DNA from 4 places in the Blastococcus sp. SYSU DS0669 genome. Region 4 is predicted to be linked to each of the others. Evidence: riboswitches for the same ligand, from Rfam matches in the RefSeq annotation. Region 4 holds a riboswitch; each other region holds the start of a gene.
What was found. Region 4 has a riboswitch for cyclic di-AMP ahead of ACI792_RS13630 (LysM peptidoglycan-binding domain-containing protein). Riboswitches for the same ligand answer to the same signal wherever they lie in the genome.
Positions count from the first base shown of each region.

Region 1: another riboswitch for cyclic di-AMP. It lies ahead of ACI792_RS19845 (hypothetical protein); the one in region 4 lies ahead of ACI792_RS13630 (LysM peptidoglycan-binding domain-containing protein).
Region 2: another riboswitch for cyclic di-AMP. It lies ahead of ACI792_RS16490 (NlpC/P60 family protein); the one in region 4 lies ahead of ACI792_RS13630 (LysM peptidoglycan-binding domain-containing protein).
Region 3: another riboswitch for cyclic di-AMP. It lies ahead of ACI792_RS11705 (C40 family peptidase); the one in region 4 lies ahead of ACI792_RS13630 (LysM peptidoglycan-binding domain-containing protein).

Region 1 covers NZ_JBJHAE010000032.1:18,947-22,299, reverse strand. Annotated here, with positions in the region: gene ACI792_RS19850 (protein kinase domain-containing protein) at 1-971, opposite strand, end outside; gene ACI792_RS19845 (hypothetical protein) at 1,220-2,104, opposite strand; cyclic di-AMP (ydaO/yuaA leader) riboswitch at 2,375-2,501, opposite strand; gene ACI792_RS19840 (bifunctional 3'-5' exonuclease/DNA polymerase) at 2,665-3,353, opposite strand, start outside.
Region 2 covers NZ_JBJHAE010000018.1:76,332-79,684, forward strand. Annotated here, with positions in the region: gene ACI792_RS16480 (D-alanyl-D-alanine carboxypeptidase family protein) at 1-888, shown strand, start outside; gene ACI792_RS16485 (hypothetical protein) at 971-1,294, shown strand; cyclic di-AMP (ydaO/yuaA leader) riboswitch at 1,511-1,658, shown strand; gene ACI792_RS16490 (NlpC/P60 family protein) at 1,675-2,751, shown strand; gene ACI792_RS16495 (M48 family metallopeptidase) at 2,825-3,353, shown strand, end outside.
Region 3 covers NZ_JBJHAE010000009.1:91,676-95,028, reverse strand. Annotated here, with positions in the region: gene ACI792_RS11715 (Rieske 2Fe-2S domain-containing protein) at 64-1,002, shown strand; gene ACI792_RS11710 (hemerythrin domain-containing protein) at 999-1,481, shown strand; gene ACI792_RS11705 (C40 family peptidase) at 1,539-2,057, opposite strand; cyclic di-AMP (ydaO/yuaA leader) riboswitch at 2,073-2,230, opposite strand; gene ACI792_RS11700 (helix-turn-helix domain-containing protein) at 2,518-3,171, opposite strand.
Region 4 covers NZ_JBJHAE010000012.1:110,769-114,121, forward strand. Annotated here, with positions in the region: gene ACI792_RS13620 (DUF222 domain-containing protein) at 1-83, opposite strand, end outside; RNA gene rnpB (RNase P RNA component class A) at 413-814, shown strand; cyclic di-AMP (ydaO/yuaA leader) riboswitch at 1,042-1,180, shown strand; gene ACI792_RS13630 (LysM peptidoglycan-binding domain-containing protein) at 1,245-2,096, shown strand; gene ACI792_RS13635 (class I SAM-dependent methyltransferase) at 2,199-2,903, opposite strand; gene ACI792_RS13640 (prepilin peptidase) at 3,049-3,353, shown strand, end outside.

The DNA.
Region 1 (3,353 bases), on a different contig from region 4:
GACGGTCCGGGCTCCGGACGGGTCACCCGGGCGGGCCGGCGCCTCGCGGCGGCCTTGCGCGCGCGCTCCGCCCGGCGCTCACGCTGCACCGGGGCCGCCACCACCGACTGCGTCGGGGCCTCGCCGGACGGCCGCCGGATCGTCTCCTCGATCGCGGCGAGGAAGGCCCCGCCGTCGCGCGGGCGCTCGTCGGGGTCCTTGACCAGGGCGGCGTCGATGAGGGCGCGGACGTCCGGCGGCAGCTCCGCGGGGAGGGGCTCGGGGGCCTCCTGCACCTGCTTGAGCGCGACGGTGACCGGGTTGTCGCCGTCGAAGGCGGGGTGCCCGGTGAGGGACTCGTAGCCGACCAGGCCGAGGGCGTAGACGTCGCTGGCCGGGCTGACGTGCTCCCCCCGCGCCTGCTCGGGCGACATGTACTGGGCGGTGCCCACGACCTGGCCGGTTCCGGTGATCGGGGCGCTCCCCGCCGACCACGAGATGCCGAAGTCGGTGAGCTTCACCGTGTCGTCCGGCCCGAGCAGGATGTTGGCCGGCTTCACGTCGCGGTGCACCACGCCGGCGCGGTGGGCCTCGGCCAGGCCCGCGGCCGCCTGCCGCAGCAGCGCCAGCGTGGCCCGGGTGTCCAGCGAGCCCTCCTCGGCCAGCCGCGCCGAGAGCGACGTGCCCTCGACCAGCTCCATCACCAGGTAGGCCAGGTGCTCGCCCGTGTCCGGGGCCGTCGTCTCCCCGTAGTCGAGGACGGCGGCGATGTTCGGGTGGCTCAACCCGGCCGCGTGGCGGGCCTCGGCGCGGAAGCGGGCGACGAAGACGGGGTCGTCGGCGTACTCGCTGCGGAGCACCTTGACCGCCACCGTCCGGTGGAGCTGCTGGTCACTGGCCCGCCAGACCTCGCCCATGCCACCGACGGCGATGAGCTCGTGGAGCTGGTAGCGGCCGTCCAGGCATCGTCGGCTGGTTCCGGCCGTGGTCACTCCCGAATCTCCCGAATCTCCTCGTGTCGGTGCTCGCGAGGTCCACCCCGTGCGTCCTCGCGTGCCCGTGCGCCTCTCATGGGTGCCCACCACGAGGGGGCCTGAACCGCGACACGCCCGACGAGGTTGCGAGCGGCGGTCGGCCGGGCCGACCGCCCTACCGGCCGCGGGGATCCGCTCCGAGAGGGACAGCACGCAGGCACCCGGCCGGGATCCGCCGGGTCACCTGGGAGCCGCTGCGGGAGTGCTCAGTTGTAGTTGACGTGCACGTGGTCGAAGTGGTTCGCCGTGCCGCTGCCGCGGTCCTCCATGGCCTGCCAGGAGCCGCCCGGCGAGGAGAGCATCCGCTGCTCCCAGATGAGGTAGTCCACGCCGAGCTCGGCCCAGTGCGCGCGGTGGTACTCGACGATGGCGTCCCCGAGGGCGGCGTTCGACATCACCATGTAGTCCAGCGCCAGCCCCGAGGGGTGCCCGCCCGGGTCGGCGGCGCTGGGCCGGGTGCCGCCCAGGGTGATCCCCGCGGCGCCGGGCACGTTGCTGACCACGGCGTCGGCCGCGGCCTGGACCTGCGGGCGCACGCTGCCGGAGCTGTTGGTGATGCGGGCGACGGCGGAGGCCGCCACCGAGGCGGCGGCGGTGGCTGCCGCCCGCGCCTGCTGCGTCGGGCTGGCCGGGGCCGCCGGGGCGTGCTCGTGGGCCTGCTCGGCCGCCGCGGCCTCCGCCGCCGCGGCCTCCTCGGCCGCCTTCTTCTCGGCCTCGGCGCGGGCCACGGCCTCCGCCTCCGCCTTCTGCCGGTCCAGCTCCGCCTGGTCGGCGGCGGCCTGGGCCTGCTGCGCGGCGGCCTGGTCGGCCTCGCGCGTGCTGCGGCTGGCCGCCAGGTCCTCCAGCGCCTGGAGGTCCTCGGTGACGTCGACGGGGCCCGACTGCGCGGAGAGGCCCAGCTCCTGGGCGACGCTGACGGACTCGGAGGTGGTGGCCCCGGCCTGGACGGCGGGGTCGGTACCGACGAGGCCGTTGACCAGGACGGCGCCGGCGACCGCGACGGCGAGGTAGAGGGCCGGCCGGCGGACGGACGCCGGCGGGCGGTGGAGGGCGAGCCGGCCGCGTCGGCCGGTGGTGGTGCGGGGGTCCATGGTGTTCGGGTGCTCCGGGGTGTGGGGCGCGGTCGGCCGGTGACGGCGGACCGCGGAGGATGCGGACAGCGGGCCCGGGCGCGGGTCGCGGGGCCGGCACGCAGCGGCGGGGAGGCCGGTGCGGGTCGGCGGGCGACCGGCGGGGCGCCGGGCGGCGCGTGCGATCAGATCCGCGGACGGGCCCGGAGGCGGCGGTGCCGGCGGGCGCAGGGTCGTGCGGCGGTGCAGGGGCGCGCCATTCGGGGCGGCTCTCCGTTTCTTCCGTGGTGCCGCCTACCGGGTTAGCTGACGGATTCGGGCGCAGGAAGTCGCCCTACCCGCGCCGTCACGTGGCCGGCGCGCGATTCACCCCAGTGCTGCGGTGGGTCCCCGGCCCGTCCCGGAGGACGGCTCGGCGGCGCCCGGCGGACCTCCCCTGGCGGGGAGAGAACGACCGACCGGGGCGCAGCCACCGTAACCGTCGTTATGCAGTCGTGACAATCCGCAGGCGCCGATTTCCAGGACGTGACGTGTGTCGCGGTGGGCCGCCGGCCCGGTCGGTGGTGTAGCGCGGGCGCGCGTCAGCCGGCGTCCGCCCAGGACCGCACGACGGCGACGTCGAGCGGGAAGTCGACGGGAAAGGCGCCGAACAGCAGCCGCCCGGCGGTCGCCGCGGCGGCGCGGACCGCCTCGGCCACCTCGTCGGCCAGGTGCTCGGGCGTGTGCACCACCACCTCGTCGTGGAGGAAGAACACCAGGTGCGGCCGCGCGCCGACGGTGTCGCCGTCCCCGAGCCGCCACAGCCGGTTGCGGAGGTCGGCCAGCCAGCACAGCGCCCACTCCGCGCCCGTGCCCTGGACGACGAAGTTGCGGGTGAACCGGCCCCAGGCGCGGCGGGCCCGGTCCCCTTCCTCGTGCGGCCACGCCCCGGGCCGCGGCGACCCCCGGCCGAGCAGGGTGTGCACCACCTCGCCGCGCTCCCCGGCGCGGGCGGCGTCCTCCACCAGCCCGATGGCGCGGGGGTAGCGGCGCGCCAGCCGGGGCATCATGCGCCCGCTCTCACCCCGGGTGCCGCCGTACATCGCGCCGAGGATGCCGAGCTTGGCGTCGGCCCGGGTGGCCACGGTGCCCGCGGCGACCATCCCCGCGTAGAGGTCGGCGGCCCGCGCCGCCTCGGCCATGGCGCCGTCCCCGCTCATCCCCGCCAGCACCCGCGGCTCCAGCTGGGCGACGTCGGCGACGACGAACCGCCACCCCTGGTCGGCGACCG
Region 2 (3,353 bases), on a different contig from region 4:
CGCCCGACCTCGATGCTCGTCCTCCCGATGGAGACGCTGACGGCGGTCGGCGGGGCGATGGAGGCGCTCGGGCAGCCGTACGCGCCCGGGACGGCAGGGCCCGACTCCTGGGACTGCGGCGCCCTGGTGCAGGTGGCCTACGGCCGGACCGGGCTGTCCCTGCCCGCGACGCAGGGCGACCTGTTCGCCCGCACCGTGCCGGTGGACCCCGCCGACGTGCTCCCCGGCGACCTGGTCTTCCTGGGCTCGCCGGAGGGCGGGCTGGGGCACGTGGGCATCGCCCTCGACACGCGGACCATGGTCACCGCGGACGCCCGGGCCGGCGCCGTCGTCGTGCGGACGCTGCCGGGCGACCAGGTGATGGGGATCGGTCGCCCGGTCCTCGGCCAGCGGGCCCGCGTCCCCGTCCCGGAGCCGGCCGCGGGGGCGTTGCGGAGCGAGTGCGGCAACACCGTCTACCCGCCCAGCTACGACGGCGGCCGGGCCTGGGGCGGCTACCCGAACGGCCTGATACCGCCGAGCGCGATGTGCCCCCTGGGGGTGGGCGGGCACTCGCTGAGGTGCGACGCGGCCGCGGCCTACCGGGCCATGGCGACGGCCTACGAGGCCGCCTTCGGCCGCCCGCTGTGCATCACCGACTCGTACCGCACCTATGCGTCACAGGTGCGGCTGTACGGGGAGAAGCCGGCGCTGGCCGCCGTGCCGGGCACGAGCAACCACGGTTGGGGCCTGGCGGTCGACCTGTGCGGTGGCGTGCAGTCCTTCGGGACGCCGCAGTACGCGTGGATGGAGGCCAACGCCGGCCGGTTCGGCTACCTGCACCCGACCTGGGCCGACCAGGGGAACGGGCGCGAGGAGCCCTGGCACTGGGAGTACGCCGGCACCTGATGCACCCGTTCCCTGGTCGCGCGGCCGGAAATGTCGGTGACCCCTCCTAGCGTGCGCAGCGACTCACGGAGGAGAAGAAGCGATGCTGATCGACTGCGACACCTGCACTGCCCGCGGGACCGGCTGCGCCGACTGCGTCGTCACCGTGCTGCTCGGCGCCCCGCCGGGTTGGCAGGGGGTCGACCCGGTCGTCGTGCCCATGACCGGGCGGGCGGCCCGTGGTGGTCCCGCCGTGGCCGCCGAGGACGTCGTCGTCCCGCCGCCGGGGGTGGTGGTGGAGTTCGACGAGGTCGAGCGCCGGGCCGTGCGGGCGCTCGCCGAGGGCGGCCTGGTGCCCCCGCTGCGTCACCCGAACGGGGCCGGCGGTCACGACGGCGAGCGGTCCCGCGGACGGCGCACGGGCTGACGTCCCGGACCGCGCCGACCGGGGCTTCTGCCCCGCAGCGGAGCCTCCGACGGGGAGGCGCGCCGCTGACCTGGGGATCTCCCTCACGCCGGGTTCCTCCAGTGATCATTTGTCACGCAGGTATCACGATCGTTAGGGTTCACGCCGTTCGGCCGGGTGGTCGTCATCCGTCGATGGATGGCCTCGACCGGACACCGCCTAATCACCGCACGGCGCGCACCACCGGCGCCGGAGGTGTACCGGGGACCCACCGCAGTTCTGGGGTGAGTTCTCCCGCAGCCGGCCCGCCGGTGCGCGGGGGATAGGGCCAGTCTTCCCAGCCCGAACCCGTCAGCTAACTCGGTCGGCGGTTGCAGAGGAAGAACGGAGAGCCGCCGCACGTGGCGACCCCTCACGCACTGCTGACGCACGCCCCCGAACAGCTCGGCACCGCCGACCGGTGCAGCTCCTCCCGCGCCCGTCGCTCCGGGCCCCTCCGCTCCGGATTGCTGGTCACCGCCGCCGCGGCCATGACCGTCACCTTCCTCCCGGGCACGGCGTCGGCCGTCCCCGGCACGGCCGACGCGGTCGCCGCCCAGGTGGCCCGGGCCAGCCACGAGCTCGAGGTCGTCTCCGAGGAGCTCAACGAGGCCAAGGTCGTCCTCGCCGGCCACCAGCGCGACGCGGAGGCCGCGAGCGAGGCCACCGCCGAGGCGGAGGCCCGGCTCGGTTCCCTCGACGGGCACATCCGCCGGCTGGCCCGCAGCGCCTACACCGGCAGCGGCATGTCGCCGCTCGACGTCCTGCTGACCAGCGACTCGGCCGACCAGCTCGTCGACCAGCTGGGCACCCTCGACGCGATCGCCGGGCACACCAACGACGTGCTCACCGAGGTGTCGCAGGCCGCCGAGGACGCCGAGGAGTCCCGCGAGGCAGCCGAGAAGGCCGCCGCGGACGCCCAGCGGACGGTGGAGGAGATCGCCGCCCGGCAGGAGGAGCTGGAGGCGAAGATCGCCGAGTACCAGCGCCGCTACGAGGAGCTCACCGCGCCGCAGCGGGAGCAGGTGGCGCAGGCGCACGGCGGGGCCGGCCTCCCGGCGCCCAGCGGCGTCGTCGCGCCGAGCTCGGCGGCCCAGGCCGCGGTGAACGCCGCGCTGGCCCAGCTCGGCGACCCGTACGTCTGGGGCGCCGGCGGGCCCAACGCCTTCGACTGCTCCGGCCTGACCTCCTACGCCTACGCCGCGGCGGGCGTGACGCTCCCGCACTCGAGCCGGTCGCAGAGCCAGATGGGCAAGCCCGTCTCGCGCAGCGAGCTGCAGCCCGGTGACCTGGTGTTCTTCTACAGCCCGGTCAGCCACGTCGGCATGTACATCGGCAACGGGCAGATGGTGCACGCCTCGACCTCCGGCCAGCCGGTGAAGGTGGCGAGCCTGGATTCGATGGGCAACTACAACGGAGCCCGTCGCATCGCCGGCTGACCGCCACCCGACCTCTGTCGGCCGGCCTGTCCGGAGGCGAGGACGACGGCGTCGGCTCACTAGGATCGGCCGGGTGAGCGTTCGCCGGGCCGCCCTGGTGGCCGCGGCCCTCCTCGGGATCGCCGTCGTCGTCGTGATCGCCGTCCGCACCCCGTGGACCGTCCTGCCGGAGCCGCCCGGCGGCTACACCGAGCCCGACCCCACCGCCGGCCTCGACCCGGCCCGGATCGAGCGCGCCGAGGCGTTCGCGGCCGCGCTGCGGCCGGCGTCGCTGGTCTCCCTGCTGCTGAGCCTGGGGGTGTCGGCGGTGCTCGGCCTGACCCCGCTGGGCGCCCGATTGATGCAGGCCGTCGCGGCGCGGGTGGGCGACCGGTGGTTCGTCCAGGTGCTGGTGGGGGTGCCGGTCCTCCTGCTGCTGGGGCGCCTGGCCACCCTGCCGCTCTCGGCCTACGCCGAGTCGGTGCGCACCCGCTACGGCCTCTCCACCCGCGGGTGGTGGCTCTGGCTGCGCGACGTCGCGGTCTCCCTGGCGATCAGCGTGGCGTTGACCGTGGTCGTGGTGCTGGCGTTCCTCTGGCTGGTTCGCCGGGCCCCGCGCACGT
Region 3 (3,353 bases), on a different contig from region 4:
TCCCGTTTTCCGCCGCGGCGGGCTGGGCACGGGTCCGGGCATGGCCACGGAAGACGCGCACCGGTGAGCGTCCGGAACCTCCTCGAGCGGGCGGTGAGCCGGGTCGAGCGGATGGAGGTGCTGGACGCGCCGAGCTACCAGGTCGAGCACGGGATCTCGCTGACCTTCCTGCTGGCGGGCCGCTACGCCCGCCCGCTGCAGGACCTGCTGCACGGCGTCTGGTTCGGCCACCCCCTGCACCCGTTCCTCGTCACCGTGCCGATCGGCGCCTGGGGTGCGGCCGCGCTGCTCGACGGGCTCGACGCCACCGGCCGCGGCGGCCCGGGCACCGGCCAGGCGGCGCGCACGGTCGTCGGGTTCGGGATCGCCGGCGCGGTGGGCGCCGCCGCGACCGGCATGACCGACTGGCAGCACGCCCACGACGAGGCGCGCCGCGTCGGTCTGGTGCACGCCGCGCTCAACAGCACCGCGCTCGCGCTGCAGACGTGGTCGTTCGTGGACCGGGGGCGTGGGCGCGCGGTGCGGGCCCGGGTCACCGCCGCCGCGGGCTACGCGATCGTCCTGGCCAGCGGCTACCTGGGCGGTGCGCTCTCCTACCGGCACCGGCTGGGTGTCGACCGCTCCGCGGCCGGCCGGTCGCCCCGCCGGTTCACGCCGGTCGCCCGCCTCGCCGACCTCCCCGACGGCGAGCCGTTCGGCGTCGACGCCGACGGGGTGCCGGTGGTGCTGATCCGCACCGAGGACGAGGTGCGCGCGCTGGGCGGGCGCTGCCCGCACCTGGGCGGCCCCATGGCGGAGGGGTGGCTGCACCGGGACGAGCTGGTGTGCCCGTGGCACGGGTCGCGGTTCGACCTCGACACCGGGGAGCCGGCGCAGGGGCCGTCCACGGCGCCGCTGCCCTGCTACGACACCCGCGTCCGCGACGGCGCGGTGGAGGTGCGGCGGCGGGCCCGCTGGCGCACCCCGACGGCCGTGACCACGGTGGAGGAGGCGTCCCGGTGAAGGCCGACGAGGTATTGATCGCGCACCACGACGTGCTGCGCGGGCTGCTGCGCGAGCTGGCGGAGACGACCGAGGGGCAGGCCGCCCGCCGGGAGGAGCTCCGGGACGAGTTCCTGCGCGAGATCGAGATCCACGCCCAGATCGAGGACGAGCTCTTCTACCCCGCCGTCCCCGACGTCTCCCCGTTGCTGGCCCTCGCGCACGCCGAGCACCGGCAGATCGACGACCAGGTCGCCACCGTCATGCGCATGGACGTCACCGACCCGGAGTTCGCCACCGAGGTGCGCATGCTGGAGAAGACGGTGCGCCACCACACGATGGAGGAGGAGGAGCGGATGTTCCCCCAGTCGCACGCGCTGGGGGAGCAGCGCCTCGAGGAGCTCGGTGAGCAGCTGCGCGCGCGGAAGCAGGAGCTGGCCGAGTCCGGCGGGATGCGGCTGATCATCCGGCTCAAGCGCGCCACCCTGCGCCACGTGTAGCCGCGCGGCGGGCCCCCGGTCGTGCGCGGACGACCTGGGACCCGCCGTCGCAGGCGCTCAGACGATGCGGCGCGCGGTGTTGTAGCCCCACATGCTGTCGACGGGCACGACCGCGACCGGGTTGCCGAAGGTCGAGGAGTGCACCATCAGGCCGTCGCCGATGTACATGCCGACGTGGCCGACCGGGTCGTAGAAGAAGACCAGGTCGCCGGGCTGCAGGGAGGCCCGGTCCACGTAGTGGCCGGCGGTCGACTGGGCGCGGGAGGTCCGCGGGATCTCGATGCCCGCCGCCTGGTAGGCCGACCAGGTGAGACCGGAGCAGTCGTAGCCCCCCGGGCCGGTGCCGCCCCAGATGTAGGGCTTCCCCTGCTGCGCCAGTGCCGTGTCGACGGCGACCTGCGCGGCGTGGTTGGGGGCGACGGCGGTGGTGGTGACGACGGTGCCGGTGCCGCCGCCGCCGTCACCGGTGGAGGCGGTGGCGGTGAACGGGGTGAGGGCGATCCCCGCACCGGTGAGGAGCGCGAGCGCCGCTCCGCGGAGCGAGCGACGGGTGGTGGTCGTGCGAGTGGTCGTCATGGACGACGGTTTCTCCTGTTCTCCGACAACCGCCTACCGGGTGAGCTGACGGGTTCGGGCGGGGAACGCGCCCGGCGCCCCGGACAGGCCGGTGGCGCTTCACCCCACTACTGCGGTGGGTCCCCGGTCCGGGCTCCGGCGTGCGCCGGCGCCCGGTTCGGCGGTGTCCGTCCGGGTGTCACCGGGGGCGGTGACGGGGGAGCCCGGCCGGACCGGCGACGACGCTAGGTCGGTCACGGAAAGGTCACAAAGCGGCCGACACGCCACCCGTGGGGGTCGCGGGGCGGAGTCCGCGCGGGGGCTCCGGACCGCGACTCGCGAGCCGACCACGGGAGATCCGTCGGCCCCGGACGGGCCGCCTCGGCACCGGGTGACCGACCGTGTGCGGCCCTGTACTTCTCCGGACGGCGGCGCTCCTGCACTCTGCGTGCTCGTCCACTCCGACCTCGTAGCCAATTCCTCAGCCGACGTCGCAGCCGCACAGGCAGTCCTCGACGTGCACCGGCCGGCCGCTCCGGTCGTCGAGCTCGTCGCATGCCGGTGGGCACGCGCACGACCAGCCGTCGTCGAGGTGCCGGAAGGCTCCCGACTCGAATCGCCGCCGGAGCTCCTCCTGCCGCCGTCGGGCGGCGGCCGCCCGACGGGCCGCGGTGCGCTCCTCCGGGGAGTCGCCGGGCCGGGGGACGAGGTGGTCGTCCGGGCGGTCGCGCTCGCGGTCGGCGGGGTCCACCCAGGGGCATCGACGGTCGAAGGTGTACGTCGGTCGTGGTCGCCGGGGCTGGTGCTCCCACCGCGAGGCGCGCTCCTCGCTCAGCATCGTGTCGAGATGGGCGGGGAACCGTCGGCCGACCCTGTCGCGGACCGTGCCCGCCGCCATGCCCGCGACCGGTCGTCCCGCGTCATCGAGCAGGCCCAGCCGGAGGCCGGCAAGCGCCGCGGCGGCCGCGAGCATCCCGGCGTCCATGCCACGGTCACCGGACTCCACGGCCGCCACCGTGGACTTGGAGACGCCCAACCGAGCCGCCAGTTCCCGCTGGGACAGGTCCGCCCGGCGGCGGATCCGCCGCACCAGACCGCACAGGTCGAACTCCGCCGGCCCACCGTCGTCGGTCACCGGCCGAGCCTCTCCACCGGAGGCGGTGCGGCACGACCCCTGGTGTCCATCTGTGGACAGTCGCCCTCTGCCCACACCGGCGGGGCAGAGGGCGACTGTGCCGGCGAGGTGTCGGTCGGGCGCTCACTCTGTGCCCACTCCGGCGGGGCAGAGGGCGACTGTGCCCCGGTGGTGTCGGTCGG
Region 4 (3,353 bases):
TCGGGATCCTTCAGCTCCCAGGGCGAGGGCGGCTCGGACACCGGCCCCACGCTCACCCCGACCGCGAACCCGACCACCGACACAACCGCAGGCTAGGACGGGGGTACGACACTTTCCGCAGGCCGAGAAGCGCGCGGGCCGACTGGCCGCCCACGGGGGCGGGCGGCCAGTCGGGCACCTACGAGCGCAGCGGATGCTGGATCACCGCGGTCGGGATGCGTCCGCTCTGCAGGCCATCAGCGTCCGCGGCGACTGAAACGGCTCAGCAGTCGCTTGAGCAGGTTGGCCTTGACGAGCCCTGAGATCAGTCCCATGACGTCCTCCTCCATCGGGTGGTGCGGGGATCGACGGCATGTACCCGCGCGCTGCGGGTTCCATGTGCCGGGCGCCCTACACTCCAGGGCACGACGGACGAGTCGGCCGGGCGGTCGCGTCGGCGGGGGAGACCCCGTCGCCGAGGAACGTCCGGGCTCCACAGGGCAGGGTGGTCGCTAACGGCGACCCGGGGTGACCCGCGGGACAGTGCCACAGAAAACAGACCGCCGGCGTTCGCGCCGGTAAGGGTGAAACGGTGGTGTAAGAGACCACCAGCACGCCGGGTGACCGGCGTGGCTCGGTAAACCCCACCCGGAGCTAGGTCAAGAAGGAACGGCGGTTCGCCGCCGTTCCGCGCAGGCGTTCGAGGGCGGCCCGCCCGAGCCTGCGGGTAGACCGCTGGAGCCTGCCGGCAACGGCAGGCCTAGATGGATGACCGCCCATCGGGAGGCCGCAAGGCACCCGTGGACAGAACCCGGCGTACAGGCCGACTCGTCCGTCCCCCGCCCGACGCCGGCCACCGGCCGGTGCGGTCGGGACGTCACCCGGACGGGTGAACGGAGGCGCTGCGCGCACGGTTGGTGACGCGCCGTGCGGCCGTGCGGAGAGTTCTCGAAAAGGACCGGTCCGGCCTGTGGCGAGCCGATCCTGATACCTACCGTTCCCTCCGTCCGCCGATCGGCGGGCCCGGATGGCCGCCCGCCGAACCTGCCCACGGCCACCCCGGAGTCATAGACGCACGGGCAGGCGCGGGGGACCCACCGTTCGTGGCCCCTCCGGGACCTCGGGGTGAAGCCGCGCCATGCGCGGCCGGGCAGCTCTCGCCCGAACCCGACAGCTAACCCCGCAGGCGGCGAGAGGCTCACCACTCCATGCCCAACAGCCATCGCACCGTGGGGCGGCACCGTCGTCCCTCCCGCAACCGCGCCATGACCACCGTGGCGTACCCGGCCGTCGTCCTCGCCGCGGCCTCGGCCCTCACCCTCGGGACCATGGGCTCCGCGGCCGCCCACCCCGGCGCGCACACGGTCAGCCCCGGCGACACCCTCAGCAAGCTCGCGGCCGAGCACGGCACCACCTGGCGCAGCATCTACGACGCCAACCGCGACACGATCGGCGGGAACCCCAACCTGCTCCGCGTCGGCCAGGTCCTCACCATCGGCGGCGGCGTCGCGCCGGCGGCGGCGCCTGCTGTCGCGACGGGGTCGTACACCGTGGTCGCCGGCGACACGCTCGGCAAGATCGCGGCCCGCCACGGCACCACGTGGCAGGACCTGCACGCCCTGAACCTCGGCGTCATCGGCCCCGACGCGAACGTGCTGCGGGTCGGTCAGGTCCTCGCCCTCAGCGGCGGGGGACTGGCTCCCGAGCGCGCCAGCCGGGACGAGCGGCCCGCCCCGGCTCCCGCACCGGCCCCGGCCCCGGCCCCCGTCCCGGCCCCGGCGGCGACCTCGGCGGCCTACGACCAGTGGGACGCGCACGTCCGCCCCGACGTCCAGGAGATCGCCGAGGTGCACGGCGTCGGGACGGTGCTCACCCGCCCCGGCCACAGCCCCACCGCGGGCCTCGCGGCCGACTTCATGGTCTACGCCGACTCGGCCAAGGGTGACGCCGTCGCCCAGTACGTGATCGACAACGCGGCCCGGCTCGGCGTGGAGTACGTGATCTGGGAGCAGCGGATCGCCGGTACGTGGACCGGCTGGGCCTGGCAGGGCATGGAGGACCGTGGCTCGCCCACGGCCAATCACATGGACCACCCGCACGTGGCCTTCCTGCCGTAACCACACACCGCACGACGACGAGCGCCCCCTGCCCGGATCCCCGGGTGGGGGGCGCTCGTCCGTCGAGGTGCTGTCGTACGCCGGTCAGCCCCGGCCGACCGGTCAGACGGCGACGGCGGTGACGAAGGTGCAGATGCCCTCGCCCGACTCCGCCCGCGGCCGCAGCCCGATCGCCCACAGCAGCGCGGTCTCGACCCGGTGCGCCACCTTCCGCAGGCCCACGTACCAGGTCGACCCCCCGCTGGTGACGGTGATGTCGCCGAACCCTGCCGTCCGGATGTGCTCGACGAGCATCCAGTCGGGGAGGATCGAGATGTGGCCGGGCTGGTAGTAGTGCCCCGGCCCGAAGATGAACGGCGCGCCGCGCAGGAACATCTTGAGCCGCGAGTGCGGGTGGCCGACGTTGGGCGTGCTGACCAGCAGCTTGCCGCCGGGCTCCAGCAGCGCCCGGATGGAGCGCAGCACCTGCCGCGGGTTCTCGACGTGCTCGAGCGTCTCGACGCAGACCACCATGTCGAACGGGCCACGGGTCGCCTCGGTCCACTGCGGGTCGTCGAGGTCGAGGCGGTGGATCCAGTCGTGCGGCGGGTCCAGGTCGGTGGGGACGACGTCGAAGCCCGCGTCCCGCAGCCGCAACGCCAGCGCCCCGCAGCCGGCGCCCACCTCGAGGATCCGGCCGCCCTCGGGCAGCTGCTGCCGGACCAGTTCGAGCGCGTACTCGTGCACGCCGGGTGCGGCGTGCACGCCGTGCCCCTGGTAGGACCAGACCGCCGCCGTGCGCTGGGTGGTGCCCTCGTCCACTGTCACGCCCGGAGTCTGACCTACCCGCAGCCGCGACGCGCGCTCGTGCGCCACGGAAGCCCACACCCGACATGCTCGGCCGCGCCGCTGCAGGATGCAGGATGCAGGGTCCCCGTCGTGTCATCGTGATCGCCATGCGAGCAGTGCACCGGTGAGCGCCGTCGCCGTCGCCCTCATCGCGGCAGCCGCCGGCATCCCGGTCGGGCATCTGGTCAACCGGGCCGCGGGTCGCTTCCCGTGGCCGGCGCAGCTGCGGCCGGCGGAGCTGGTCGGCCCGGGACCCGTCGCCGTGCGGCCACCGGTGCTCGAGCTCCTGGCCGGGATCCTGTTCGGCCTGGTGGGCCTGCGCTTCGGCGCGGCGGCCGAGCTGCCGGCCTTTCTCTTCCTCGCCGGCGCCGGGCTGCTGCTCGCCGTCGTCGACCTCCGGCACCGGCTGCTGCCGAACCGGGTCGTCAT